Regions from separate parts of the Brevibacillus sp. Leaf182 genome, predicted to be linked through region 2. Evidence: a T-box and tRNA genes for the amino acid it is inferred to sense, from the RefSeq annotation. Region 2 holds a T-box; the other holds one or more tRNA genes.
The links. The T-box of region 2 lies ahead of serS (serine--tRNA ligase). A T-box ahead of a tRNA ligase gene usually reads a tRNA of that ligase, here a tRNA-Ser.
Positions count from the first base shown of each region.

Region 1: it has a tRNA-Ser gene. The T-box ahead of serS (serine--tRNA ligase) is inferred to sense a tRNA for this amino acid. The anticodon was not compared.

Region 1 is NZ_LMPN02000032.1:112,283-127,541, forward strand. It holds gene ASG16_RS23765 (exo-beta-N-acetylmuramidase NamZ domain-containing protein) at 136-2,166, shown strand; gene ASG16_RS23770 (acyl-CoA synthetase) at 2,236-3,801, opposite strand; tRNA gene ASG16_RS23775 (tRNA-Ser) at 3,926-4,014, opposite strand; gene ASG16_RS23780 (aldehyde dehydrogenase family protein) at 4,081-5,499, opposite strand; gene ASG16_RS23785 (peptidase) at 5,600-6,880, opposite strand; gene ASG16_RS23790 (3-oxoacid CoA-transferase subunit B) at 6,914-7,591, opposite strand; gene ASG16_RS23795 (3-oxoacid CoA-transferase subunit A) at 7,573-8,265, opposite strand; gene ASG16_RS23800 (aspartate aminotransferase family protein) at 8,282-9,634, opposite strand; gene ASG16_RS23805 (PucR family transcriptional regulator) at 9,791-11,335, shown strand; gene ablB (putative beta-lysine N-acetyltransferase) at 11,340-12,194, opposite strand; gene ASG16_RS31675 (YjcZ family sporulation protein) at 12,337-12,456, shown strand; gene ASG16_RS23820 (glycerophosphodiester phosphodiesterase) at 12,553-13,281, shown strand; gene mnmL (tRNA modification radical SAM protein MnmL/YtqA) at 13,329-14,297, opposite strand; gene ASG16_RS23830 (glycosyltransferase family 2 protein) at 14,473-15,259, opposite strand, start outside.
Region 2 is NZ_LMPN02000010.1:734-15,992, forward strand. It holds gene ASG16_RS00900 (YaaC family protein) at 1-474, opposite strand, end outside; gene guaB (IMP dehydrogenase) at 641-2,101, shown strand; gene ASG16_RS00910 (D-alanyl-D-alanine carboxypeptidase family protein) at 2,290-3,606, shown strand; gene pdxS (pyridoxal 5'-phosphate synthase lyase subunit PdxS) at 3,713-4,597, shown strand; gene pdxT (pyridoxal 5'-phosphate synthase glutaminase subunit PdxT) at 4,608-5,183, shown strand; T-box leader at 5,311-5,535, shown strand; gene serS (serine--tRNA ligase) at 5,589-6,869, shown strand; gene aceB (malate synthase A) at 7,290-8,897, shown strand; gene aceA (isocitrate lyase) at 8,924-10,213, shown strand; gene ASG16_RS00945 (ABC transporter substrate-binding protein) at 10,405-11,502, shown strand; gene ASG16_RS00950 (alkaline phosphatase family protein) at 11,492-12,301, shown strand; gene ASG16_RS00955 (ABC transporter permease) at 12,361-13,206, shown strand; gene ASG16_RS00960 (ABC transporter permease) at 13,203-13,991, shown strand; gene ASG16_RS00965 (ABC transporter ATP-binding protein) at 13,991-15,010, shown strand; gene ASG16_RS00970 (DeoR/GlpR family DNA-binding transcription regulator) at 14,994-15,259, shown strand, end outside.

The DNA of each region.
Region 1 (15,259 bases), on a different contig from region 2:
CCTCTTTTACGTTACTTTTTCCTCCTCCTTTTGACCTAATTTCAAATTGTTACAAAAATGCAACCATCTTGCTTTCCAAAAACGTTACAATAGACAAGAAGCGACAGTATTTTATCTTGAAAGAGGCAATGAATGATGAACAAATTTCTCCCTTTCCTCATCCTGGCACTTATCTTAACTTTAATTCCTCCAGTAGGAAGCTCCGCCAATACGACTGCCATTCAATTGGGAAGTGATGTACTGTTCAATCAGTTCCACCATCTCATTGAAGGCAAAAAAGTCGGGTTAATTACGAATCAAACAGGTCTGAACAGTCAAATGGTTAGCACGATCGACATACTACGACGTGATCGTTCTGTCCATTTAACCACTCTGTATGCACCTGAGCATGGCCTCGACGGAAAAACGGTCGCAGGAAAACAAGTAACGAGCTTTGTTCATCCCGTCTACGCTATACCGGTCTACGGCTTGTCTGGATCAACTCGCAAGCCGACACCAGAAATGCTGAAAGACATTGATGTACTTCTCGTCGATTTACAGGATATCGGATCGAGAACCTACACATACATATCTACCTTGCAATACGCCATGATAGCTGCAAAGGAACAAGGAAAAGAAGTAATGGTACTGGATCGACCGAATCCTCTCGGCGGAACAATTGTCGAGGGTCCTGTCGTTGAACTGCCTTACCGCTCCTTTATCGGAGTGGATACCCTCCCGCTTGCACATGGCATGACCATCGGAGAGCTGGCATTGTTTTTCAATCGTACCATTGGCGTAGATCTTACCGTCATTCCCATGCAAGGGTATACACGCAACATGATTTATCAACAGACAGGTTTGGCCTGGATTCCGAGTTCTCCGCATATCCCTAACTTGACCTCGGTTTTCGGGTATATGGCAACTGGTTTGGGTGAGGGTACTCCTATTCGCCAAGGCGACCATTTTACCTGGATCGGGGCAGAGGGTTTAGATTCGCACAAGTACGCCGATCTGTTAAATGGAAGTCTTCTACCGGGCGTCATCTTTATTCCTGAGAATAAAGGAACGGCCGGGGGCGTACGCCTTCAAATCAACGATCCACATCAGTTTAATCCGGTAAAAACAGGTATTTACGCGCTTGCTTATGCCAAGCAATTGAAGCCATTCCCTATACCAAAAAGTACGAGTACGCAAATCTCCATGTTCGACAAGGTGATGGGTACCAGCAAAATCGGTCTGCTTCTCGAACAAGGCAAATCCCCACAGGAGATTGTTTCTTCCTATGAAGCGGATCTTAAGAAATTTGTAGAGCTCCGACAAAAATATTTGATCTATGGCGATGAACCGTTAATCCCGATACAGCCGATTCAACAGAAACAACCAAAGCAACCAGAACAACCGAAACCATCCAAGCCAGGAAAGCCAGAAACACCGACTCCAACGCAGCCTGGTAAGCATAATGGAACAGCCAATCAGACGAAGAAGCCTGAACCAGCTACAAAACCGGTCCCTCAGACACCGAAGTCTTCTGAGAAGATCGCTTATTTAACCTTTGACGATGGACCCTCTCCTGTAACTCCACGCGTTTTGGATACGCTGAAAACGCATCAGGTCAAAGCCACCTTCTTTATTGTAGGCCGTGAGGTAGCCGGTCATGAGGCCATTCTCAAAAGGATTGTAGCCGAAGGTCATGCGGTGGGAGGACATTCGTATTCCCATAATTATCAGCTTGTTTACAAAAACATGGAGAGCTTTTTTGCAGACGTAGAAAAAGGAAGTCAAATGATTGAAAAAGTAACCGGCGTAAAACCAACAGTATTCCGCTATCCAGGTGGCAGCACGAATACAGTCAGTTTGAAATATCAAGATCCCAAACGGTATAACAAGCAGCACACAGTCATGCAGGCGATCAAAGCAGAGTCGCAACAACGTGGCTATACGTTTATCGACTGGAATGTAACAAACGGCGATGCAAGAAGCAACAAATACACAGCCGCTCAAGCACTGGCAAATATAAAGCAGCAAGTAAAGTCACAAAAAGAAATCGTCGTCTTGATGCATGATTCCAGCACAAAGTCGCCAACAGCTGAAGCTCTCCCAGAAATCATTTCGTACTTGAAACAAAAAGGTTATCGTTTTGAAGTCATTCAAGCCGATCGTCCGACTGTTTCCAACGTAAAATAATCTCAGCAGCAAATAAACCCGCTCCATAACAGAGCGGGTTTTGCTGTTCTTTGACCTTGTGATGACTGGCTAAGTCGTCATCGTTTCGTATCGGAGGCGCAGCTCTCTTTTCAAAATTTTGCCGCTCGGGTTTCTTGGAAGATTGTCAGCAATCACTACATATTTGGGTGCTTTGAAGGAGGAAAGACGATCTTTGCAAAAAGCAAGCATCTCGTCAGCAGTCAGTAACTCACCTGCTTTTGGTACAACGACAGCCGTCACTGCTTCGATCCAGTACGGATGTGGAACTCCGATCACTGCGACCTCAGATACTTTCGGATGTTGATAAATAAGCTCCTCAACCTCTCTGCTTGCTACGTTCTCTCCCCCCGATTTAATCATATCCTTTTTCCGATCAACAACGGTGATATAGCCTTCGTCATCCATGATGCCCAAATCCCCGCTGTGAAACCACCCTCCCTGGAAGGCAGCCTGTGTCTTTTCCTCATCACGGAAATAACCCAGCATCGCATGGCTGGTCCTGTGAACAATCTCACCAACACTCCCACGAGAGACTTCTTTTCCCTCATCATCGACGATTTTCGTTTCCACATTTAACGCTGGCTTGCCTGCAGAGCCTGCTTTTCTCATTTGATCCTTTGGTGGCAAAACAGTTGCTAATGGCGCCACTTCCGTCTGCCCGTAAAAATTGTAAAACTGGGCGTTGGGGAGGCGTTGACCAAGTTCTTTTAACACTTCTACCGGCATGATTGCTGCACCGTAATAGCACTTTTGCAAAGAACTCAAATTACGCGCGGCAAAATCGGGAGAACGCAGCAAAGCAATCCACACGGTTGGCGGGCAAAACAACTGAGTAGCCTTGTACGCCTCTACCGTTTGCAACATCAACGCAGGGGTTGCCTGGTCCAAAATAATTCCGCTCCCACCTAGGTACACGTACGGTCCCAAAAAGCAATGAAGCTGCGCACTATGGAACAAGGGAAGGGCGTGAACAGCCACATCATCCTGCGTCATCCCGCCTTCGATAATCGTGCTGACATATTCGGAGATGATGCTTTTATGAGTGAGCATAACGCCCTTTGGCTTTGATTCCGTTCCACTGGTATACAAAATTTGCACAACATCTTCATCCGCTATGTCTATTTCAGGCTCATGGTCGTCTGCCGCTTCAATCAGCGTGCGAAAAGGCAACCATTCTCCTGTTTGTACTGCTGGTTTGGACACGAGGCAAAGCAGCTTGGGGGAAATTCCAGCTAATTGGAGTCCGTCTTGAGCGAGCTGCAGGAATTCGGGCGCTACGAAGCACGCACTCACTTCCGCATGACCGAAAATATAGGCGACATCTTCCTTATTCAACATGAAGTTGATTGGCACCATGATGACTCCTGCTTTCGCTAGCCCAAAGTTCAGAATCGCAAAATCCATCGAGTTGCGTGACAGCACTGCTACCCGCTCCCCTTTTTGCAAGCCTTTTGAAAGAAGCGTACGAGCCGTCTTATTTGCAAGCTGATCAAGCTGCGTGTAGGTCAATACTTCTTCTTCAAAGTACAGGGCAGGCTTGTCAGGATTTCGCCTACGACTTCTTCGCAAAATATCGCCAAGTGTATTTCTACGAACTCTTTGCGCTTCGAGCATGCAAATTCCCCCATCACTTATAGTCTCATCTCCATTATATAATAATTTTCTTTATTTTCTGATATTTTTCTCGACCATAAAAAAGACTCCAGCTTCTCAACTGGAGTCGGTTCATTTGTATTTATGGCGGAGGGAGCAGGATTCGAACCCGCGTGAGCTTGCACTCTAACGGTTTTCAAGACCGCCCCGTTATGACCACTTCGGTATCCCTCCGTATTGCAACAATACTTACTATATCACAGCTCTACTATTTTTTGCAAGAGCCCGGATTTGTTTCCTTTATCGTTTGATGGCAACGAGTTTCAATTCCGTCATTTCTTCTATCGCGTATTTGACCCCTTCCCGACCCAGTCCGCTTTCCTTTACGCCACCGTAGGGCATATGGTCCGCGCGAAAAGTCGGAATGTCATTTACCATCACACCACCCACACGCAGCTCTTCTGCGGCTTCCAGAGCCAATGACAGATTGTTGGTATAGACACCAGCCTGTAGTCCATAGCGTGAGTCATTGACCAGCGTAATGCCTTCCCGGACGGACTCCACTGGATTAATCAGAACGACAGGACCAAATACTTCCTGACAAGATACTTTTGCATCTGTCGGAACACCCGTCAACACCGTAGGTTGGAGCATCCGATCCACGATCTGTCCCCCACACTCCAAACGTGCCCCCTGCTCGAGCGCCTCATGAATCCACTCCATCGCACGTTCTGTTTCGCGTGGATGGATCATGGCGGAATAGTCCGCGTCCTCAGAGAGCGAATCACCACCGCGAAGTGCTCGTGTTTGTTCAACAAAACGTTGGACGAAATCTTGATAGATCTCTTTGACCACATAAATTCTTTGCACAGAGATACATACCTGCCCAGAGTAGGCGAAGGCACCGAAAACGCATCGGGGAATTACTTCATTCAGTTGCACATCACGATCAACGATCACTGCCGAATTCGATCCCAGCTCGAGCGTGACTCTTTTCATACCCGCTCGATTGCGTATATCCAGCCCAACACTTGGGCTCCCTGTAAACGTCACCGCCCTGACTCTCGGGTCAGACACGATTTTATCGCCAACACTCGCACCACTGCCTGTGATCACATTGAGCGCTCCTGCTGGCACACCAGCTTGCTCTGCGAGCTCTGCAAGAAATAATGCACTAAGCGGTGTCTGTGATGCAGGCTTGAGAACAACGGTATTGCCAGCAGCGAGAGCAGGTCCGACCTTATGGGCAACGAGATTCATCGGAAAATTATAGGGCGTAATTGCTCCGATGACTCCCAGTGGTTCACGCACGGTATAAGCCAAGCGTCCCTCTCCCCCGATAGCTGCATCGAGTGGTACAGTTTCTCCGTGAAGGCGTTTGGCTTCCTCTGCCGCGAACTTATACGTCTGAATCGTTCGAATCACTTCACCGCGGGCTGTTTTAATTGGTTTTCCCGCTTCTATTGCGATGATCCGCGCCGCTTCCTCCAATCGTTCATTCATCAAGATCGAGATTTTTTCAAGCAGGAAGGCGCGTTGATAGGCAGGAAGGCGACGCATGACGGCAGTCGCTCCGTGGGCCGCAGCAATTGCTTTTTCAACCAATGATGAGTCTGCTTGCGAAATTTGTGCAATCTCATGTCCCGTACAGGGTGAGAATAGCGGTGCATGAGCAGTAGCTGGCACCCACTCTCCCCCGATAAAGCACGTTTTTTTCATCGGCATATCCCCACTCTCATGGATTGGCGTTCATCTTCCAATCATTCTCCCTCATACGCGTGCCTTCCTGTCTCGATTTTGAAATATTTGGATATCTCTTTTACTCTTTCACACTTTCAGCCACACCGCACCATTCGAGTAACGTAAGCGCAAAGATCTCAGCACAACGGAATACCTCATCCAAAACGATGTATTCATTCGGGTAGTGTGCAACCTGTGTGACTCCAGGTCCAACAACAATCGCTGGCGTATTGGCCAAAGCAGTCAACAAACCGCCATCTGTTCCCCAAGGCGATGCTTCCACAGTGGCACGCTCTCCTGTCACAGCTTCAAACTGCGCTTGCAAAATATCCATCAGCGGATGATCGAGCTCCACTGCTCCCGGAACCCAGCGAGCTCCGAACCACTCCAGCTCAACAGGCTGTTCTGCAAACCACGGGTCGACCTCTGCCAGCTTTTTGAGTGCTGCTGCCATTTCGGCTTTGGCATCGTCCATCTGTTCTCCTGGGGCAACTCCCATCCTTCCTTCCAGCTTGACGAGGTCAGCTACAGACGAAGGCCACTTGCCACCCTCAATTACCCCTAGATTAATCGGGATCGGAATGGGCAGCTTGGCGTAGAGCGGATCATCGAGTCGATCGTTACGCTCTTTTTCTAATTGGCCAATTGCTTGAACCACGAGCATGCTCTTTTCGATGGCGCTGACTCCCTCGTAGCGAGTACCTCCGTGAGCAGAACGCCCTTTGACGGTCAATCTGAACCACATGGAGCCTTGCTGCTTCGGAAAAATTTTCATATTGGTCGGCTCTGGAATCAGGGCAGCATCCGCTTTATACCCGCGAATGATCGTCGCCAATGTGCCTGCACCGCCGCTTTCTTCTTCTACGACGCTCTGAAAAATGACGTCGCCTTTCAGTTGCACACCCAACTTCTGTAGAACCTGAATCGCCAACAGCGAAGATAAATTTCCACCCTTCATGTCGGTTGCTCCGCGTCCGTACAGCTTGCCGTCCTCAACCTTCCCGCTAAACGGATCATCGCTCCACTGTGCCAGATCGCCCGCGGGCACTACATCCACGTGTCCGTTTAGAATGATGGAGCGCCCATCCCCTTGCCCCTTCCACACACCGACGACATTCGGGCTGCCTTCAAAGGTAGTACGTGGGGAGACAAAATATGGATGTGACACCAGCTCTTCGCCTTCCATGACCCATAAGTCAACGTCCAACCCCATCTGCCCCAAAAGCTCTGCAATACTTTGCTGGATAGATTGCTCTTCTCCTTGTACACTCGGGCTTTTTACCCATTGCTGCAGCAGTTGAACAGCAGCCTCGCGATCTTTTTCCAATTGCTCCCGTATAAGCACCTGCCAGTTTGCCATGTTTTTCCCCCGTTCCATGGTTTTTGTCTTTGCTTAGCGGAAAACGCCAACCTCTCCGTCCATCTTGAGTTCGGCTTCCGTTGCTCCAATTACGTCAGCGACACTGTATGGATACATGACTTCTCGCAGATACAAACCATCTGGCATGACCTCCATTACTGCCATGTCTGTGATGATCAAATCCGCAGCTTTTGTCGCGGTTAACGGCAGGGAGCATTCTCGAACGATTTTCGAACGTCCGTTTTTATCTAGATGCGTGGTCACAACCATGACCTTCTTGGCCTTTTGTGCCAGCTCCATGGCTCCTCCCATGCCTGGGACACGTTTGCCTGGAACGATCCAGTTGGCAATGTCACCATTTTGGCTGACTTCCAGGACTCCTAAAATCGTCATGTCCAATAGCCCACGGCGGATGATGGCAAAAGCAGTCGCACTGTCAAAAAAGGATGCCCCTGTGGCGAGCGTGACTGGAAAACCGCCCGCATTGCAAAGCATGGCATTCTCCTCGCCTTTCGCAGGGCTTGGCCCTGTACCGAGAATGCCGTTCTCCGCGTGAAACATGACGCGTTTTTCAGATGGGATAAAATCCGCAACCAACGTTGGAATGCCGATTCCCAGGTTAATAATCATGCCGTCTTCTACTTCCAATGCTGCGCGGCGGGCAATACGTTCACGATAGCTCTCTGTTTCTTTTACTTCTCCCATGCCCATTGCCAGTTCACCCCTTCACTTTGGACGATAAAGTTCACGAAAACGCCCGGGGTGACGATTTCTTCCGGGTCGATCATGCCTACCTCTACTATCTCATCCGCTTCCACGATGGTAATGTCGCCTGCCATCGCCACTAACGGATTGAAATTGCGTGCACTTGTATCAAACACCAAATTGCCGAAGCGATCCGCTTTTTTCGCATGTACGATAGCCACTTCAGCAGTGATCGGTGTCTCCAATAGATATTCTTTTCCATCCAGAACGACCTTCTGTTTCCCTTTTTCCGCGATCGTCCCGATGCCGACATCTGATAGAATGCCTCCCAGACCGACTCCACCTGCCCGTACACGCTCTGCAAGTATCCCCTGCGGGCAGAACTCTACTTCTAGCTCTCCAGCCGTCATTTGGGCCCCTGCGTTCGGATTTGAGCCAATGTGGGAAGCTATCACTTTTTTGACGCGCTTTTCGGTCACCAGCTTGCCAATTCCGATATGCGGAAAAGCAGTATCGTTACTGATCAGCGTCAGATCACGCACGCCTTTATCCAAAATCCCCTGAATCAAAGTAGGCGGGTTGCCTACCCCACCGAAGCCCCCTGCCAACAGCGTCATCCCATCATGAAAATGGGTGAGCGCTTCGGACAGGGAGACGACCTTTTCAAATCGGTTTGTCATCCTCGTTCCTCCTTCTCTATCCGATCAGTGCCTTGTCTTGGAGCTCTTGCTGAACAGCTATCACTGCTTCTTTCAGCAGAGATATCAGCTCATCGATTTGCTCTGTAGTAATGGTCAGTGGAGGTGAGATGATGACAGCGTCTCCTGCCACTCCTTCGATTCCGCCCATTGCCGGATAAATAAGCAAGCCTTTTTCAAATGCTTTTTCAATGACCTTCACGCCTACTCCTTGGGAAAGCGCAAACGGCTCTTTTGTCTGCTTGTTTTTCACAAATTCCAGCGCGCACAGCATGCCAAGTCCGCGTGCATCTCCGATCAACGGGAGCTCGTCAGCCAGTTCTTTTAGGCGGGCAAGCAAATAGGCACCTTGTTCTCTTGCTTTGTCGACTAGCTGATGCTTCTCCACATAGTCAAGGACAGCCAGAGAAACAGCAGCAGATTGTGGATTGGCGCTATACGTATGTCCTGCCATAATCGAGCCGCTGCCTTTTGTAATGGTCTCTATGATTTCGTCCGAGACAATCGTAGCAGCCATAGGTGTGTAACCGGCACTCATACCTTTGCCCAATGTCATCAGGTCAGGTACGACGCCCCAATGGTCGATCCCAAACGCTTTCCCCGTGCGACCTACCCCTGTCATCACTTCGTCTGCGATAAATAGAACCTCATATTTGTCACAAATCTCGCGAATGCGTTGGAAGTAACCATCTGGCGGCACGACCGCTCCACCAGAAGCCCCGATGACAGGCTCAGCGATGAATGCCGCTACCTGCTCAGGTCCGACGCGCAAAATCGCGGTCTCCAGCTCGTTTGCACACGCAAGCGCATATGATTCGAGGGACATGTCTTCTGGTTTGCGATACGGATATGGTCCTGTGATCGCCGGATAGTCAGCCAATAATGGGGTGAATCGCTTTCTGCGCAAGACGTGTCCAGACATCGAAAGAGCACCCATCGTAATCCCGTGATAGCTCATCCAGCGGGAGATAATCCGGTTTTTTGTTGGCCTTCCTTTTTCCTGCCAGTATTGAATCGCGATTTTTTGTGCCGTCTCCGTTGCTTCCGAACCGCTGCTGACAAAAAACGTCCAGTTCAGTGAGCCCGGTGCCCACTCAGCCAGCTTTGTAGCCAGCTTCTCCACAGCATCACTGCTAAAATGCGAGCGGTATACGAAGGAGACCTCCTTGGCTTGCGCATACATCGCCTCAGCCACTTCTTCTACACCGTGACCAATGCTTGCCGTCACCGCTCCACTGGAACCGTCGATGTAACGATTCCCCTCTTTATCGTAAAGATAGATGCCTTTTCCGTGAGAAATAACCGGATACTCTTTGCCCAATTCAGGCTTGATTACATAGCTTTTCGTCATTTTCGTCGCCACCTCGCTTATTCTCTACCTCTATCCTAGCTGACCTGCACGCAAGAGCCATCCTACGTGCTGGCAAAAAAACATGGTAAAGAGACAAAATCTTTTGTACATTTTGTATAAGAGAACCTTTACCGAGGCTTTTGGAGGAGATACCTGATGACCATCACGATAAGAGAAGCGCTGCAACTGCCGGACATGGTTCACACCAGGCTAATCGCAGGAGCAGGCGGACTGGACAATCCGATTCGTTGGGTGACAATTGTCGAGGTGCTGGAGGATACGAGTCGCTTGCAGGAAGGCGAATTTTTGATTACAACCGGCTTTGGGCTTGCTGAACACACGGAAAAGCTCGCTTCTTTTATTCCTTCGTTGGCGAAGCAAAAGCTGAGTGGTGTTGCGATTCATACGGGCTTTTATTTACGGGAAATTCCCGAGACGTTTTTGACTTTGGCAGATCACTATCAACTTCCATTGATTGAAATTCCCACGGAGATAAACTTTTCAACCATAACAAAAGCCATCTTGCAGCCGATCATGAATCGGCAATTTGAAACCCTGGCTTATTCCTCAGCAATTCATAACCGAATGATTGATGCTGCCCTATCCAAAGGAGGCCTTCCCGCCATCGCTGGCGAGCTCGCTGCACTTACCGGAGGCGCCGTGTCGCTCATCGATGCATTAGGCTTTGAAGTCACGCAGCATGGCAGCTCGGAAGCACTGCCGCATGATCAGTCCCAGGAAATCGCGCATCGTGTACCGATTCGGGCCAATCGCGAGCATTTTGGCACGTTGACATTAACGAAGCCCGAGCACGCCTGGAAAGAGCTCGATGACGTCGCTCTACAGCATGCCTCTACCTTATGTGCTCTCGAATATGTAAAGGAAAGGGCAGTAGCCGCAACGGAATGGCGGTTAAAAGGGGATTTTGTGGAGGAACTCCTAAACGGACAGCAAATGACCCATACGGAGCTGGAGAGCCGTTGTCGCATGCTGGGCTACCCGCTTGCTGGACATCATCTCTGTGTCGCTGTTCGTGTAGAGGTAGCCGATCAAACGATGCTCGGAGACATGCATCAAAGTGTCATTACGTTGATGCGGAGGCTTAGCGACCGTCATCAGCGCTCTTATTTGCTGCGTGAGCGGCCACATTGCCTCTTGTTTATTTTGCTGGATGATCAGACGAGCCTGCGCTTATTAGAACAGCTCACTTCCCGCTGGAGAGGGCTTCATCCTTCACTTGACCTACAAATCGCCTTGAGCAATCCCTGTGAGCAATTGCCAAACGTCGTCAGTGCCTCCGAAGAAGCGATGTTTGCTCTACAAGCGTACCCACTGTTGGCCCAATCCCCGCAAATTTTGCGTTACCGGGATATGCAGGGCTATCAGTTTTTGTTTCCGTACCATCGTGAAAAAGAAAGCTTGCTCCGCCTGTGGAACCCATTGCTGGAACCATTAATTCGCTATGATACGAAATACAATCAACAGCTTCTCGAAACACTTGAAGTGTATTTGGCCCAGAATGGAAACGGTCTACAGACCTCGCAAGCCTTGTATATCCATCGACACACGCTCAAGTACCGGTTGACCCAAATTGAAGAAAAAACAGGCTACCGCCTGGAGGATGCTCATCAACGCTGGCAGCTTCAGTTGGCCCTGATGGCCCGTCGTCTGCAACAGCAGTTGTATCCTCCAAACAGGTAGCCCGTTATTCCCTCGTCGGGCGAAGTGGTTTAACCCATATATTCATGTCTTCATAGCCTGAAAAGATCGTACAATTGTTAATCAGCCGTCCGCGGTATGCATAGCCCATTTTGGCAGCCGTCACATTCATTCCTGCCGATTGTGCCCGAGTCAAGGTGTACAAAAAGTAAATCCCCGCCTCCTCCATCCTTTGTTCCAGCGCGATAAACAGCGGTTGGAGGAGACCTTTCCCCGCATGATCTGGATGGGTTGCACAATCCGTCATCTCGGCTGAACCAAATCGTTCGGAGACTTCAGCTGACGCAGCACATGCAATCTTGCCTTCAAATTCAACGACATAGTAGATGGTACCTTCTTGCATGGTTTTGCGAATGTAGGACGGATCGTTCATCGGTGTAGGATACGTCGCGAATATCAGTCCATACAAACACGCCAATTCCTTCGTGTCTGCATCCGTTGCTTCACGCAGGTGGTATCCCTCAGGTAATGATTTCTCTATCGTACTCCCCGCTTTTGACAGGCTCAACGTAAGAATTTCCTCGGCAAGTTTTTCTGCACCAGAGGTAGCCCGCTCTTTCGTCAGGTAGCAGGTGAGCATCTGTGCGTTTTCCCCTTGAAAAAAACCATCGATGGTTCCCTCTAGCTCGTAACCCAGGGATTGCCATTGCGTAATATCTTGTTTCTTCCCGTACACAATGACTTTTGTTGCCTCTGACTTTTCGGCTAGCTCCTTCAAGACCCGATCCCACTGCTCGATTTGTGATGGTTCATACACGTGCAGCTTTACCCGGCGATTTTGTCGATCAATGATCAGGTCGCCAGCGTCCTGTGCGCCTCCAACATTTATCACGGTCTTCATCCTCCCCTACAGTACTCCTCCTCTCATTGTAGCAAAACAAGTAAGACCGTCATCTGCCAATCTGTATAAAAAAGCTTTCCTCATGCACAAAAAAACACAAGGTGGGCATTCTGTTGGGTCATATTCACTCGTTTTTCATACCATGAAAGTAGATGCTTCATGTGCGAGAAGGAGGGTGTTTTTTGTGAGCTGCAATAACAATTTTGCCCTGATCCTTGTCCTCTTTGTCCTTTTGGTCATCGTACTCGTCGTAATCGGATAGACTTTTGGAGATGCCTCTCATGTCAGGTCGTATCGAGGGGCCCTTTACATATCATGGTAATAGGTAATGACACGCTCGAGAAGGGAGGAAGCCCTCGTGCCCCCACTTATCTATGCCCATCGTGGCGCTTCCGGCCTGTTTCCGGAAAATACGATGGAATCGTTTCAAGGAGCCGTCCGGCGAAAAGCCAATGGGATCGAATTGGACGTCCAGCTCAGCAGTGACAATAAGCTGGTTGTTATTCATGACCATAGCCTGGAGCGCACGACCAATGGTTCAGGTTTGGTGCGCCATTACTCACTGCGAGAACTGCGTCAGCTACGTGCGGATAAAGACTCCTCTATGCGAGTACCAAAAGCCCATATTCCAACCTTACAGGAGGTATTTCAGACGTTTGTCGACACACCTCTGCGCTTCATTATCGAGATGAAAAATTTTTTCCAGGATCAACCCCACTTAGAGGAGCTCGTCATCGAACAAATCAGGCGATACCAGCTAACAGGGCGAACCATCATTTCAACGTTTAACTTCGACAGCCTTTTACGAATCAAGCAATTGGATGCAACACAAACGACGGGACTTTTATACGTTGGACCACTCGCCAAGCCTTGGGAAATAGCCCGCAACTATCGAGCTGATCAATTACACGTCCCATTTGATCAGTTGACGGAAGACTTGGTCAAACAAGCAAAGGAGCATCATTTTGAAGTTTTGAGCTGGACGGTAAATACTGGTCGGCAAATCCAGCGAGCCATTGACTGTGGTGTAGATGGTCTGATCACCAATTACCCGAAGCGTGCGAGAAATCTGATTCGCAATCTATAAAAAAAGAAAGGGAGCCAAAAAAAGGCTCCCTTTTTGTCATTGCATCATTACGTACGTGGTACAAAAAATTTTCCTTGCCAGCTATTCCGGGCTTTTAGTTCTGCATCAATGCCATTCAGAACTTCCCACTTTTTGCGACTCCACATCGGCCCAATCAAGAGATCAGGTGGTCCGTCTCCTGTGATTCGATGGACGATCATCTCTGGAGGTAAAATTTCCAATGTATCCACAACGAGCTTCGTGTACTCTTCCTGTGACAGGAATTCCAAGAGTCCTGCTTCATATTGCTTCACCATCGGCGTTTTGCGCAGCAAGTGCAATAGGTGTATCTTGATCCCCTGCACATCCAGATGTGCCACAGCCTCTGCCGTCTGCATCATTTCTTCGTGGCTCTCTCCTGGCAATCCGTAGATAATGTGAGAGCATACACGGATGTTGTGCTTGCGCAATCTCTCAACAGCATCCACGTAGCATTGATAATCGTGCGCTCGATTAATTAACTGGGCTGTGTGCTCATGGACTGTCTGTAGACCGAGCTCCACCCACAAATATGTGCGCTCATTCAATTCAGCCAAATACTCCACAACGTCGTCTGGCAGGCAGTCAGGACGCGTTGCAATGGAGAGTCCGACTACACCTTCTTGTTGGAGGATGATTTCGTACATCTCCCGCAGCTCCTCCACAGGCGCATACGTATTCGTGTACGCTTGGAAGAAGCCCAAATACTTGGCTTGCGGCCATTTCTCGTGCATCCGGTTTTTCACATCATGAAACTGTCTTTCCAGGTCCATTCTGCGATCACCAGCAAAATCTCCAGATCCTCTCGCACTGCAAAACGTGCAACCGCCTGTCGCTACTTTCCCATCCCGATTCGGACAACTAAAACCGCCATCCAATGGAACCTTGAAAATCTTTTCGTGAAAAGTCCCTCTTAAATGGTAATTCCATGTATGGTATCGTTTATCGCCCCACAACAATGGGACGTCGTTGTTGTGAATGTCTGTCGCGAGCTTCATTGCTGTTTTCCTCCTATGGGCACCGCTACGTCTGGCGCTGGTGCCTTAATCCCGTTGGCGAACGCTACTTGCTTGATCACGTCATTATACCAAATTCGGCAACGGTCTCGCTACTTTAAGATAATAGGAAAACCACAGGGGAATCTTCACCTGTGGTTTTTGCTTGTTTACGTCACTATTGCTGGATCTCCTCGATACGAATCGCGCGTGTATGAGAGGTATGACTCCACTCTTGGTTTTTCTTCGTAAAGAACGCGTAAAACATAATCGGAAGCCAGGTCAGGAAAAAGAATGGTAGCAAGAGGAGCCCGAAATACCCCTTCCACGGAACTTTATCCAAATAGAGGGCCAAGATCGGCAACAGGTAGAACACAGCAGTAGAACCGTATACCAGCCATGAAGGCAAGATCGTGGATACTGTTGTCAGCGTACCGATATCAAAAAATCTTGCCAAGAACAATACCGACATCATCGTCACCATCAGCACGTACATCGGTTGGAAGAGGTAGAAGGCTGCATCAAGCATTCCCAGCTTTCTCGACTTCAAACCATTAAACAAGACAGCGCGGATGTAGCGACCTGCCACATCGTAGTGCCCTTGCATCCAACGCAAACGCTGGCGCATCGACGATTTTAAATCAATCGGTTTTTCATCCCAGACCTTGGTGTCATGTGCCCATGTCGGGTAAATACCGCGTTCAATACAACGTGTTGCAAATTCCAGGTCTTCCGTGAGACTGGTTGCTCCCCAGCCCATTTCTTTGAGCAGGTTGCTCTCAATGCACAAGCCAGTTCCGCCCAAAGTGTTCGGCAGTCCCAAATTGTGACGAGCCAGTTGCCACATACGGTTTGTAAACCAGTAGGTAACCGCATAGGACAGCGTAATCCATGAATCAAACGGGTTCTTGGAGTCGAGGTAGCCTTGAATCACACGCGCCCCTTTGCAGAGACGGTCATTCATT
Region 2 (15,259 bases):
TCCGTAACTATCGCTGACGCTGGGGATGGATGAAAATAAGTCATGGACAGAATAGCGGTCTTGTAACGGCACAAGCTGGAACGCGTGAGCTAATTGTGCAAAAAACCCTTCCTTTTGTGGACGAACTTCGTCTTCCATTAGCATATAGGCGTTTCGTTTAAGCTTTCGTGTCGTGACACCATGTTGAAGAACACGACTGTTTTGGGGATAATACGGATCACGAGTCAATAACATGGCCTTCAACAAGTGAGAGCAGCCATAAAACAGCAGCAATGGCTGGATGGACAAGTCAGCAACAACGGAAGTGGAATAAAAATGTCTGGCTTGTCTCCATAGATACAGGAAACGCGAGCTTTGTTGAAATGCTAGTCGCTCCGCATGCTCAGCACCCATGTCACGATAGCAGGCAGCCAAATATTTACGTGCAGTTGGTTCTGTCTCAAAATAGCGTAATGTTTTCCAAGCGTTATCCATGTTACCCACCTTTACCAATTTTCGTAATATGGTTAAGTTTCCCTAATTGTTTTTTGATTTATCTGTCTAATAGAATCTATAACCGAACGATATACTCATTTCTTGACAGTAAATTAAGCCGTTTGTTAAACTGTCTTAAACTATTCGCCGAGAGGAGCTTTCAACTGTGCGGGAAGACAAATTTGTTAAAGAGGGCTTAACGTTTGACGATGTATTGCTCATTCCAGCAAAATCTGAAGTTTTGCCAAGGGATGTTGATCTACGAGTACAATTGAGTGAAAATGTGAAGCTGAATATCCCTCTGATCAGTGCTGGTATGGACACCGTAACGGAGTCTGGACTTGCAATCGCCATGGCTCGCCAAGGTGGTATCGGGATTGTTCATAAAAACATGACCATCGAGCAACAAGCAAGCGAAGTAGATCGTGTAAAACGCTCTGAAAGTGGCGTTATTACCAACCCATTCTCTTTGTCCCAAGAACATACTGTCGAAGAAGCGAATGCTCTCATGGGTAAATATCGTATCTCAGGTGTTCCGATTGTCGATGCGAATCAAAAGCTGATCGGAATTCTCACCAACCGCGATCTTCGCTTTGTACATGACTTCTCCATCAAGATCAAAGAGGTTATGACCAAGGAAAACCTGGTGACGGCTCCTGTCGGTACTACACTGCAACAGGCAGAATTGATTTTGCAACAACATAAGATCGAGAAGCTCCCGTTGGTGGATGACAACAACACCCTGCGTGGACTCATTACGATTAAAGATATTGAAAAAGCCATCCAATACCCAAATGCAGCAAAAGATAACCAAGGCCGCTTGCTGTGTGGTGCTGCTGTTGGGGTATCTGCAGACACGTTCGAGCGCACAGCTGCACTGGTACAAGCTGGCGTGGACGTATTGGTGATCGATACCGCTCACGGGCATTCCAAAGGCGTAATTGAAACGGTAAAAGCCGTTCGCAAAGAATACCCAACGCTCACCATCGTCGCGGGGAACGTTGCAACTGGACAAGCTACTCGCGATTTGATCGAAGCTGGGGCATCTGTGGTGAAGGTTGGTATCGGTCCTGGTTCCATTTGTACAACTCGTGTCGTAGCAGGTATCGGTGTTCCGCAAATTACAGCGATCCACGATTGTGCACAGGTAGCGCGAGAGTACAATATTCCAATTATTGCCGACGGCGGCATTAAATACTCCGGTGATTTGCCAAAAGCAATTGGTGCAGGTGCTTCTGTGATCATGATCGGCAGTCTGTTCGCTGGTACAGAAGAAAGTCCGGGTGAATTTGAGATTTTCCAAGGTCGTCGTTTCAAGGTATATCGCGGAATGGGATCGATTGGCGCAATGAAAGCCGGCAGTAAGGACCGTTACTTCCAAGAGAACGCACAAAAGCTCGTTCCGGAAGGGATCGAAGGCCGTGTTCCTTACAAAGGCCCATTGGCGGATGTTACGTATCAGTTGATTGGTGGACTGCGTGCAGGTATGGGATACTGCGGAGCAAAGACCATCGAGGATTTGATTGAAAACTCCCAGTTCGTTCGTATTACCGGCGCTGGCTTGCGTGAGAGCCACCCGCACGATGTACAAATTACAAAAGAATCACCTAACTACTCGATTTCCTAAACGAAAAATAGTATGGAAGACCTACGTCCCCTTTCTTTTAAAAAGAGAGGGGATTTTTACTAGCTACTAACATGTGGAAATAGGAGGAATCTCGCTTCAAGCCACCATGCAAACTATGGTACACTTACAATTGTGTGCTTGTTTCATAAAAAAATAAAATCGACAGAAATAGGAGAGTGAGAGATTACATGAAGCGAAAGACATGGACAAAGCGATTGACAGGTCTGTTCCTTTCTGTCGCTGTTTTTGCTGCAGCAATGGGAGGAACGGTTTCAAAGGTGGAAGCTGCCCCTGTAGCATCTCAAGCGAATTTACAACTGGAAGCGAAGTCTGCCATTCTTGTTGAGGCATCGACGGGAAGGGTTCTCTATAGTAAAGATCCTGACGTAGCACTTCCGGTAGCTAGTATGAGTAAAATCATGTCTGAATACCTGGTTCAGGAAGCCATCAAACAAAAGAAAATTAAATGGGATGATGTTGTCCCGGTTAGTGAGTATGCTTTTTATATCGCGAAAATTTCAGATTCGTCTGGTGTGTATTTGAATTTAGGCGAATCCTTTACGGTTAAACAATTGTACGAAGCGATGGCAATCGTATCGGCCAATGACGCTACTGTACTTTTGGCTGAGAAGATCGCAGGCAGTGAGCCAGCCTTTGTTGAACTGATGAACAAAAAGGCAGCAGAGCTTGGTATGAAAAATACTTCGTTCGTCACTTCTACTGGTTTGCCAGCCAATGAGTTGGGTCCATACTCTGTTCAGACCGAACAAACAGAGAACTTGATGTCTGCTCGTGATTCAGCGATCCTTGCCCGTGCTCTGATTCACGATTTCCCGGATGCGTTGGAGGCTTCCAAAAAACCAATCTTCAGCTTCCGTACAGGTACATCGAATGAGTGGAGCAAGAAAAACTATAACTGGATGCTGCCTAGTCTGATTAGCTATTACCCAGGTGTAGATGGATTAAAAACGGGGCATACAAATGCAGCAGGTTATTGTTTTACAGGTACGGCTGTTCGCGACAACATGCGTTTGATTAGCGTTGTGATGAATGCAAGCACCGAGACAAAGCGTTTTGCTGAGACGAGAAAACTGTTTGACTACGGTTTTGGCAATTTCAAACTCACAAAACAAATGGACAAGAATGTACCAGTCAAAGGATTTGAAACAGCTCCTGTGAAAAACGGTGTAGAGGTAACTGTACCAGTTGTTACAGGCAGCGAAGTAAATATGATCACCAAAACCGGTACAGAAGCAAAATACACACCAACAGTTACCTTCCAAGAGCTAACCGCACCGATTACGCAAGGACAAGTGGTCGGTAAGATCGTTTTGAAGGAAGAAGGTACGAAGGAATCCGATTTCTTGCAGCCTGAAGACGCAGCAAAAGCAGGCGTGGATATCGTAGCAGGACAGGCAGTAGAGGAAGCCAGCTGGATTCGTCTGTTCTTCCGGAGCATCATAGAGTTTTTCAGCAATTTGTTTAGCAGTGGAACAGGAAATTAAATAACTATTGTTTTCCCCTACATCTATCGTTTACAATGGCGGTAACAGGAACCATAACACCGCATAACAGTTTCGGTTCTGACTCATGATGTAGGGGGTATTTGTAATGGTACAAGTAGGAACATCCCGCGTTAAAAGAGGTATGGCTGAAATGCAAAAAGGCGGCGTCATTATGGACGTCGTGAATGCTGAACAAGCAAAAATTGCAGAAGCAGCGGGTGCTGTTGCTGTAATGGCTTTGGAGCGTGTACCGTCTGACATTCGTGCAGCTGGTGGAGTTGCGCGTATGGCTGACCTTAGCATTGTAGAGGAAGTACTGAATGCTGTTTCGATTCCTGTTATGGCGAAAGCTCGTATCGGTCATTTTGTTGAAGCGCGTGTTCTCGAGTCTCTGGGTGTAGATTATCTCGATGAGAGTGAAGTACTCACACCAGCAGATGACTTGTACCATATCAATAAAAAAGAGTTCACTGTACCGTTTGTATGTGGCGCTCGTGATCTGGGTGAAGCTCTCCGCCGTATTGGTGAAGGTGCATCCATGATCCGCACAAAAGGTGAGCCAGGAACCGGAAACATTGTAGAGGCTGTTCGTCATATGCGCACGATGATGTCCCAAATCCGCAAAGTGCAAGCCATGTCCTACGATGAACTGATGGCGGAAGCAAAAAACCTGGGTGCCCCATACGAACTGCTTGAAGAGGTACACAAAACAGGTAAGCTGCCAGTCGTAAACTTCGCAGCAGGTGGAGTAGCAACACCAGCAGATGCTGCCCTGATGATGCAACTGGGCTCCGATGGCGTGTTTGTAGGCTCTGGTATCTTTAAATCAGAGAATCCAGAGAAGTTTGCTCGCGCGATTGTGGAAGCGACCACCCACTACACGGATTACGAACTGATTGCTCGCGTATCCAAAGGCTTGGGAACGGCAATGCCAGGAATCGAAATCTCCAAAATTCGTGAAGCTGATCGCATGCAAGAGCGCGGCTGGTAAGGTGAGTAGCATGAAAATCGGCGTACTCGCTCTACAAGGAGCTGTAGCAGAACATGTGCGACTGCTAGAAGAGGTTGGTGCCACAGCCGTCCCGGTCAAAAAAGTAGAAGAACTGGATGACCTCGACGGGCTGGTCATTCCCGGCGGAGAGAGCACCACGATTAGCAAGCTGATGCACAAGTACGGATTCATGGAGGCGGTTCAAGAGTTCGGTAAGGCGAACAAGCCGATCTTCGGAACTTGCGCAGGAGCGATCCTCCTGGCAAAACAGATTCAAGGACAAGACGATTGCCATTTAGGCTTGATGGAGATCAAAGTCGAGCGGAATGCTTTTGGTCGCCAAAAGGAGAGCTTCGAGGTCTTGATGCCTGTTGCGGGTGTGGCGGCAGATTACCCGGCAGTGTTCATCCGGGCACCGTATATCATGGAAGTGGGAGAGAACGGTCAAGTCTTGGCCAAGCACGAAGACAAGATTGTTGTCGCCCGAAGCGGTCACTATTTGGCAGCAGCCTTCCATCCAGAATTGACGGAAGATACAAGGCTGCACAAATACTTCCTCGACATGGTCAAGGAATACAGAAGCTAGCTGTTATACCGGAAGATCGGCCGTAAAAAGGCGCCGATCTTCTTTTTTTCTGTATAGATGTAGGCGGGCTGCTCTTTACAGAGGTATAGAACCTGTAGTACAGTTAACAATAATAGTATTCATGAATGAGAATGCGATGATGAGAACAAGTACTTCACAAGAGCCAGGCCTAGAGAGTCGGTGGTAGGTGCGAACCGATCCGGTTATGTGAAGGAATCCATCTCGGAGTGGCAAAGGACAACAACTTTGCCCGGAACCGTCCCGTTATGACGGAAGAGTGGGCATATGCATGAAGGATTGCTGCATGTGTCAACGAGGGTGGCAACGCGGGTATACAACACTCGTCCCTTACCAGGGGACGGGTGTTTTTTGTTTTTTTTCAATACGATTCGGAGGGATTTACACATGTTGGACGTAAAAGTATTACGCCAGGATCTAGAAGAAGTAAAACGCCGTTTGGCTCACCGCAATGAAGATATTTCTGCGTTGGATCAATTTGTGGAAGTTGATGAAAAGCGTCGCGAAGTCATCCAAGAAGCAGAAGCACTGAAAAATAAGCGTAACACGGTATCCGAGCAAGTAGCGGTTATGAAACGCAATAAGGAAAATGCAGACCATCTGATCGCTGAAATGAAAGAAGTAAATGAGCGCATCAAGGCTTTGGATGAAGAGCTGCGCCAACTGGATGAGCAGTTGGAGTTCATTTTGCTGAGCCTCCCGAACCTGCCGCATGAGAGCACACCGATCGGTACGACAGAAGACGATAACGTGATTGCCTGGACATGGGGAGAGCCACGTGCATTTGACTTCGAGATTAAGCCTCACTGGGAGCTGGCTAGCCAAGCAGGCATCCTCGATTTTGAAACGGCGGCAAAAGTAACAGGTAGCCGTTTTGTTTTCTATAAAGGCATGGGCGCACGCCTGGAGCGCGCACTGATGAATTTCATGATGGATTTGCACTCGAATGAGCATGGCTATGAAGAAGTGATTCCGCCGTATATCGTCAACCGCACGAGCATGACGGGAACGGGTCAATTGCCTAAGTTCGAAGAGGATGCGTTCAAAATCGAGGGACCAGATTACTTCCTGATTCCAACTGCAGAGGTGCCAGTCACCAATATGCATCGTGATGAGATCATGGATGGAGCGGATCTCCCTCGTTACTACACTGCTTTCAGCGCATGTTTCCGTTCGGAAGCGGGTTCTGCTGGTCGTGATACGCGTGGGTTGATTCGTCAGCATCAATTCAACAAAGTTGAGCTGGTGAAATTCGTGAAACCAGAAGAGTCTTATGACGAGCTCGACAAACTGGTGAAAAACGCTGAAACGGTGCTTCAACTGCTTGGACTGCCATACCGTGTCCTGAGCATGTGCACAGGCGATCTAGGATTTACGGCTGCGAAGAAATTCGACCTGGAAGTTTGGATTCCGAGCGGCGGCACATACCGTGAAATCTCGTCTTGCTCGAACTTTGAAGATTTCCAAGCGCGCCGTGCCAATATTCGTTTCCGTCGTGATACGAAATCGAAGCCGGAATTTGTGCATACATTGAATGGTTCTGGCTTGGCGATTGGACGTACAGTAGCAGCGATCTTGGAGAACTACCAAGAGGCAGACGGAACAATCGTGGTTCCAGAAGTTCTTCGTCCGTACATGGGCGGAGTAGAAAAGATCGCACCGAAGTAATAAGCGAGAGATTTGGAAAGCAGCTCTTGATCCATAACGGGTCAAGGGCTGTTTTATATTGTGTACTAATACAGGTGGGATTTTTCAAAAAACGTGTTGCACTGTACTAATCTCTGTTATATAATAAAAACAAATTTTAAGAATATTGTTTTAATACAGAAATGGAGGAATGGAGAATGGACTGCTATCGGTGTGAAGGAAACGGAGAACAAAATTGCCCAAAATGTGGGGGCGTTGGTCATGATGCCAACGGAGCGGCTTGCCACAATTGCTTGGGAGACGGGCATGTATGCTGCAGCCATTGCAGTGGCAGCGGGTATCAGGAGTAAGAACATTTTTTTTGCTACCACTGTTATATAATAAAAAATATTTTATCAATCTGTACCATAATAACTTTCGATTGAGGGAGGAGGAGCTGTTTTGACTACCGTACCAACGAATCCATATCCGCTGGGGGTTCAGATTTCCGGTGAGATGCACCTCGGTTATCAAGATATCCTGACACCAGAAGCAATCCAATTTGTAATGAAGCTGGAGCAAAAGTTTGGCGAAAGACGCCAGCAATTGTTGGCTAAACGCGTGGAGCGTCAATTGCAAATCGATGCAGGTCAACTGCCCGATTTTCTACAGGAAACAGCGGACATTCGAAAAGGAGATTGGACTGTTGCTCCATTGCCCAAAGATTTGCAAGACAGACGGGTGGAGATTACGGGACCTTCGGGTGACCGGAAAATGGTCATCAATGCGCTGAACTCGGGTGCTCGGCTTTTCATGGCTGATTTTGAGGACGCGAACTCACCGACCTGGGAGAACACCATCCAAGGCCAAATCAACATGAAGGATGCGGTACGCCGCAATATCTCTTACATCAGTCCACAAGGCAGATCATACACCCTCAATGAAAAAACGGCGGTTTTGATCGTGCGTCCTCGTGGCTGGCATCTTGAAGAAAAGCACATCCTCCTCGATCAAAAACCGATCTCCGGCAGCCTGCTTGACTTCGGACTTTACTTTTACCACAACGTAGATGCTCTTATCGCGAATCAGACAGCACCGTATTTCTACTTACCGAAACTGGAGAGCCATTTGGAGGCCCGCCTCTGGAACGACGTCTTCCTTTTCGCGCAGGATGAATTAAATATTCCACGCGGCACGATTCGCGCGACAGTATTGATCGAAACGATTCTCGCTGCTTTTGAGATGGATGAGATTCTGTACGAGTTGCGCGAGCATAGTGCAGGACTGAATTGTGGACGTTGGGATTACATTTTCAGCTATATCAAAAAGCTGCGGAATCAGCCTGATGTCATTACACCGGATCGTGCGCAAGTAACCATGACAGTGCCGTTCATGAAAGCATATACCACGCTGGCCGTGAAGACTTGCCATAAAAGGATGGCGCCCTGCATTGGCGGAATGGCTGCACAAATTCCGGTGAAAAATGACCCGTTACAAAATGCAGAAGCCATTGCCAAAGTGCGCGCTGACAAAGAGCGGGAAGCGTACGATGGACATGATGGGACTTGGGTTGCTCACCCTGGGCTGGTGCCGGTAGCCATGGAAGTATTCGATCGCCTGATGAGAGAGCCGAACCAAATCTGGTACAAACGTGAAGACGTAGACGTATCTGCTAAGCAACTGCTGGCAGTTCCAGAGGGCACGATTACAGAAGCGGGTGTCCGTACGAACATTAGCGTAGGCTTGCAGTACATCGAGGCTTGGTTGCGAGGCTCTGGGGCTGTGCCGATCAACAATCTGATGGAGGATGCGGCTACAGCAGAAATTTCGCGGGCTCAGGTCTGGCAATGGATGCGTCATCGTCACGGAGTCTTGCAGGACGGTAGAAAGGTGACGGAAGGTTTGGTGAAGCAATGGTTGAGTGAGGAGCTGCAAGCGATCAAGCAAGCAATCGGCCAAGAGAGATACGAAAACAGCAAGTATCCGATTGCTGGTGATCTGTTCTTGCAATTGGTAACGACAGAAGATTTCGAAGACTTCCTAACGGTACCGGGTTATCGCTATTTGTAAAAATAAAAAGAGTGGGGGAAATGAAAATGACGAAAGTAAACAAGCAAGAAGCGATTCAACAGGTGGAGCAAAGCTGGCAGGAGGAGCGTTTTCAAGGAATTACACGTCCGTATTCGGCAGAAGATGTTGTTCGTCTGCGCGGTTCCGTACAAATCGAGCATACGCTGGCTCGTCTCGGAGCAGAACGTCTGTGGGGCCTCTTGCATACCGAGCACCATATTAAAGCGTTGGGGGCTTTGACTGGGAATCAAGCGATTCAGCAGGTAAAGGCAGGATTAAAAGCGATTTATTTGAGTGGCTGGCAGGTAGCGGCCGATGCCAATCTGTCTGGTCAGATGTATCCTGATCAAAGCCTCTACCCAGCAAACAGTGTTCCCCAAGTCGTAAAAAGAATTAATCAGGCATTACAACGGGCTGATCAGATCGATCAATCAGAGGGCGGTACAGAGACGAATTGGTTTGCTCCGATCGTAGCGGACGCAGAAGCGGGCTTTGGTGGGCCACTGAACGTCTTCGAATTGATGAAGGGTATGATTGAAGCGGGCGCAGCAGGCGTTCATTTTGAAGACCAACTGGCTTCCGAGAAAAAATGCGGCCATATGGGCGGAAAGGTACTCATTCCGACGCAAGCAGCGGTACGTAATCTGATTTCCGCCCGCTTTGCGGCAGATGTAATGGGAGTTCCGACGATTATCGTGGCACGTACCGATGCCAATGGCGCTTTCTTGATTACCAGCGACATCGACGAGCAGGATAAACCATTCCTGACAGGTGAACGAACAGCAGAAGGGTTCTTCCGTCTACGCGGCGGATTGGATGCAGCGATTGCTCGTGGACTTGCGTACGCTCCGTATGCAGATTTGATCTGGTGCGAGACTTCTGAGCCGAATTTGGAGGAAGCACGCCGTTTTGCCGAAGCGATTCATGCCAAATACCCGGGCAAGCTGTTAGCCTACAATTGCTCGCCTTCTTTCAACTGGAAAAAGAAGCTGGATGAAAAGACGATTGCTCGCTTTCAGGAAGAGATCGGCGAGATGGGCTACAAGTTCCAATTTGTCACGCTTGCTGGCTTCCACTCCCTGAATTACAGCATGTTTGAACTGGCGCGCGGCTATCGTGACCGCGGAATGGCTGCCTACTCGGAATTGCAGCAGGCTGAGTTCGCTAGCGAGGTACATGGTTATACGGCTACTCGTCATCAGCGTGAAGTGGGTACCGGATATTTCGATGAGGTTGCGCAAGTTATCTCGGGCGGCAATTCCTCTACGACTGCACTCAGCGGGTCAACGGAAGAGGAGCAATTTGCTCACAACTAAAGAGGAAAAACGAAGGACGAGGTGGTTCTCTGGTATTCAGAGAGCCACTTTTTGCGTTCACTTCTATTTTTCATAGAGTCTTAATAGCTTTTTAACAACGCATTTATATCAGTTTCATTTTGGTTGTTTACGATTAGATTAGAAAAAACCAAAAGATCAAACACAAATAAAAACGAAAAGGGGCCTTAAAGATGAGAGGGAACCAGTTAAGCTGGAAACGAACCGTTGTTGTCATGACATCTGTTTTTCTGCTTGCGGGATGTGCCACCGAGACGAAATCAGGCACTTCTCTGGATACGTCGCAATTGACCCTGGATCAAATCGTAGAAAAAGCGAAGCAGGAGGGAGAAGTCAACTCCGTGGGTATGCCGGATACGTGGGCAAACTGGGGAGAGACCTGGAGCAATCTCGGAAAGGAATACGGCTTGAAGCATACCGACTCCGACATGTCGAGCGCAGAAGAATTGGCTAAGTTTGAAGCAGAAAAAGAAGACGCCACAGCAGACATCGGTGACGTAGGCATCGCTTTCGGACCGTTGGCCAAGCAAAAAGGGCTGACGCTGCCTTACAAAACCTCCTACTGGAACGACATTCCCGACTGGGCAAAAGATGATGAAGGACATTGGTTGCTAGGCTATACCGGAACACTGGCTTTCATCACAGACAAGACAAAGGTGCAAAATCCTCCCAAGACCTGGGCAGATTTGAAAAACGGAAACTACAAGATCGCAATCGGTGATGTCATGAAAGCGAATCAGGCACAGTTTGCCGTTCTGGCCGCCGCTTATGCGAATGGGGGAGATGAGAAAAATATTCAGCCCGGCATTGACTTTTTCGCTGAGTTGGCAAAAAACAAGCGGCTTAGTACCAGCGATCCGAGTCTTGCCAATCTAGAAAAAGGTGAAATCGAAGTCGCAATCCTGTGGGACTTCAACGCGCTCGGGTATCGGGACAAAATCGATAAAAACCGCTTTGATGTCCTCATCCCGGAGGAAGCATCAGTCAGCAGCGGGTACGCTACGGTTATCAACAAGTACGCCAAGCACCCACACGCTGCCATGCTGGCTCGTGAATACATCCTCTCCGACGCTGGACAGTCCAATTTGGCTCGGGGCTATGCACGACCGATTCGCGCCAACGCCAAGCTGGATGAATCCGCTAAAGCCATGCTGCTCCCCGATGAAATGTATAAAAACGCACGTCCGGTGGGCGATTTGACTGCTTGGGAAGAGACAGCTAAAAAATTGCCGCAGCTATGGCAAGAGAAGGTGTTAATCCATGTGCGCTAGCAAGCTCGCGATGATTGTGCTCGACGGATTGAGATTTGACACAGCTATCTCGCACATGGGGTACCTGCATCACCTGGTCGAATACGGCATTGCAGCCCGCTTTCAGGTACGATCGGAATTGCCCAGTCTCTCTCGTCCTTTGTATGAGGTTCTTTTAACGGGAACCCCTGTTTGGAAAAACGGCATTTCCAGCAATCAGACGGTTCGGCTTTCGCATCAGGAGAGTCTCTTTCACCTGACGCGGAAAAACGGGATGTCCAACGCTGCTGCGGCTTATGGCTGGGTAAGCGAGCTTTATAACAAGGCCCCATTCAATCCGTTTCACGACCGAATCCAATTGAACACCGACAAGCCGATCCAAAACGGGATGTTCTACTGGGAGGATCACTATCCGGATACACACTTGTTTGCTGACGCCAACTTTTTGTTGAATGGTTACAATCCGGATTTTCTTTACGTCCACTCCATGAACATCGACGATGATGGCCACAAGCATACGGCCGATTCCGCACACTATCGAAATCGCGTTCTGGCGGCAGATTCGATACTGGCAAATGTACTTCCAGCGTGGATTGATGCGGGTTATCAAATCATCGTGACAGCGGATCACGGGATGACAGCCGATGGAAATCATGGCGGCACTTCTAGCGCTGACCGGGACGTCCCCCTGTTTGTCATCAGCAACCTGATCTCTCCGGGTATTCGCGAGGAGGCAATCCCGCAATTGCAGGTGGCTCCGCTTGCCTGCCATTTGCTCGGGATCTCCCCCTCGAAAGAGATGCAGCCATTGAACGTATGAGGGCTGAGTAAGACGTCTCCCTAAGGGGGCGTCTTTTCCTCTAAGAAAGGAGCTTTTGCATGAAACGATTTGTCAGTATGTTTTGGATAACGACGATTCCGTTCTTTGCAATGATCGCTCTGTTTCTTCTCGTCCCGTTGCTTTCCATGATTGGAGGGAGCTTTCAGGCCGAGGGAGGCGGCGGTTTTACCATGAGTCACTATCGTGAAATTTTTTCAAATCCATATTACTTGCAGGCTTTTGAGAACAGCGTGCTCATCTCGTTCCTGTCTGCTCTCATTGGAATCGTCGTTGCTGTTTTCGCTGCCTATGCGATTACCCGTTTCCCACAGTCTCTGCAACAGCGAGTGCTTGTCATTACCAATCTAACCTCCAATTTTGCAGGGATTCCGCTCGCTTTTGCCTTCATTGTCCTGTTGGGAAACAGTGGATTGTTTGTTTTGCTCGCGAAGCAACTGGGGATTGATTTTGGACAGTCCTTTACTCTGTATTCGTGGAGCGGCTTGACGCTTGTCTATATTTATTTTCAACTGCCCCTGGCGGTAATGCTTTTGTATCCCCTGTACAACGCCATTCAGAAGCAATGGATGGAAGCGGCCGAGCTGCTTGGGGCAAGTCCATGGAAGTTTTGGCTGAGAATCGGTTTTCCGGTACTGCTTCCAGGCATCGTCGGTACATTCAGCATTCTGTTTGCCAATGCAATGGGTGCCTACGCTTCTGCCTACGCGCTCACCGGGAGCAACTACAATCTGGTGCCCATTCGGATTGGTGCGCTAGTATCTGGCGACATTTTTGCCAGACCCGAGCTGGGTAGCGCACTCGCTGTACTACTTGGCCTGACGCTTGCCGCCGCCCTGCTCGTGAACGAGTGGCTGACGCGGAAGATTCGGAGGGATTTGTCTTGAAGCGGATCAGTTTGCCATCCTTGTCGTTTGCGTTGGTCATGCTGTATTTGTTTTTGCCTGTAGCGGCTACCATCCTGTACTCATTGGCAACCGAGTGGAACAGCACGGTTTTGCCGGAAGGACTCACAGGAAAATGGTTCGCGGAGCTGTATGCTGATCCCCGATTCTTGCAGGCATTCGGGCGTTCTTTTCTGCTCAGCTTTCTGACGACTGTCGTTGCCGTCGTCGTTATTGTTCCTGCTGTATTCTCCATTATCGTCTACGCTCCCCGGATGGAGAGGCTGGTTCAGATTTTGGTGATGCTGACCTATGCCGTTCCGGGTGTCATTATGGCGGTCGGATTGATCCGTACTTATTCAGGAAATGGGATTCCAATGGTCATCATCACAGCCGGGGCGTATCTGGTCGGATTGCTTCCGTATCTTTATCAGGGAACGCGCAACAGCTTGCTTGCCATGCAGGCACGTTCGTTGATGGAGGCAGCCGAGCTACTGGGTGCGAGCCACTGGCAGGCATTCGTACGGATTATCGTTCCGAATATCATGTCTGGAATTTTCGTGTCCTCGCTCTTGTCGTTCTCTATTTTGTTCGGTGAATTCGTATTGATTAACATCCTGGTGGGAGGAAGATACGAAACCCTGCAGATGTATCTGTACGCCAAGCTATCGTCAAGTGGACATGTCGCCAGCGCGATTACGGTCACTTATTTTGTCCTGATGGCTATTATCACTGGCCTGGTTGTAAAATTCACGCGCCGAAGCTTCGCACGCAAGGAGGTCCCCTGATGAGTTACGTCCAAATCGAACACTTGTCCAAAACCTTTCACGGTCAACATGTGCTGCAGCAACTCGATCTTGCAATTGAAAAAGGCGAGCTGGTTACCTTACTTGGTCCTAGCGGATGTGGCAAAAGCACGCTGTTACGCATTCTCAGTGGTTTGACGGCTCCTGATACGGGCACGATCTTCATTGACGGAAAAGATGTGACGGACGTGTCGCCAAAAGACAGGCAGATCGGCATGGTGTTCCAATCGTATGCGCTTTTCCCCAATCTTACGGTCAGTCAAAACATTGCCTTTGGTCTGGAAATGAACAAAATCTCCAAAACGGAGATTCGGCTGCGTGTCCAGGAAATGATTGAGCTGGTGGGATTGGTGGGAAAGGAGCAGGCTTACCCACGTGAATTGTCTGGCGGTCAGCAGCAGCGTGTGGCACTCGCCCGTTCTCTGGTCACAAGGCCAAAAGTGCTTTTGCTCGATGAGCCGCTTAGTGCGCTTGATGCCCAGATTCGAAAAAATTTGCAAAAGCAGCTACGTACCATCCAACGTGAATTAAACATGACGACTGTGCTGGTGACTCACGATCAGGAAGAAGCCATGGCTGTCAGTGACCGCATCTACATCATGAATGGTGGACGGATCGTTCAGCACGGCAGTCCTAAAGAGATTTACACGCAACCTCGTTCTGAATTTGTTGCTCGCTTCATTGGCAATTACAACGTGCTGACTGCCGAGCAGCTTAACCGAATCACGCCAAAACTGTCTCATCCGGCAGTTGAACGTTTCGCAATCCGTCCTGAGACGTTTCGCGAACAGCCTCTGGATGGGGAGGACATCTGTTTGACCGGGAATATCGCTCAGGTAACCATGCTCGGCAACATTACCCGTTACGAGCTGAACATTGGCGATGTTCCTGTACTGGTGGACACTCTTCACCTGTCCTTCGAGCAGGAGCAGATAGGCACAACAAAAACATTGTATGTAAGTCCCAAGGATGTGATTCCGCTTTATGACACTATTGCCTGAAGAACGACAGCAAGTGATTCTCGATGAATTGAACCGCTACGGTAAAATTCAGGTGATGAGTCTGGCAAAAACCCTGGCAGTAACACCGGAGACAATACGACGTGATCTGGACCAGTTGGAACAGCAACGTTTGTTAAAGCGAGTGTACGGAGGAGCCATCCCTTATCATTTGGCGAAACGCGAGCCGCACTTTGAAAAGAAACAGGCGATCCAACAGACCGCAAAAACGAAAATCGGGCAAATCGCGGC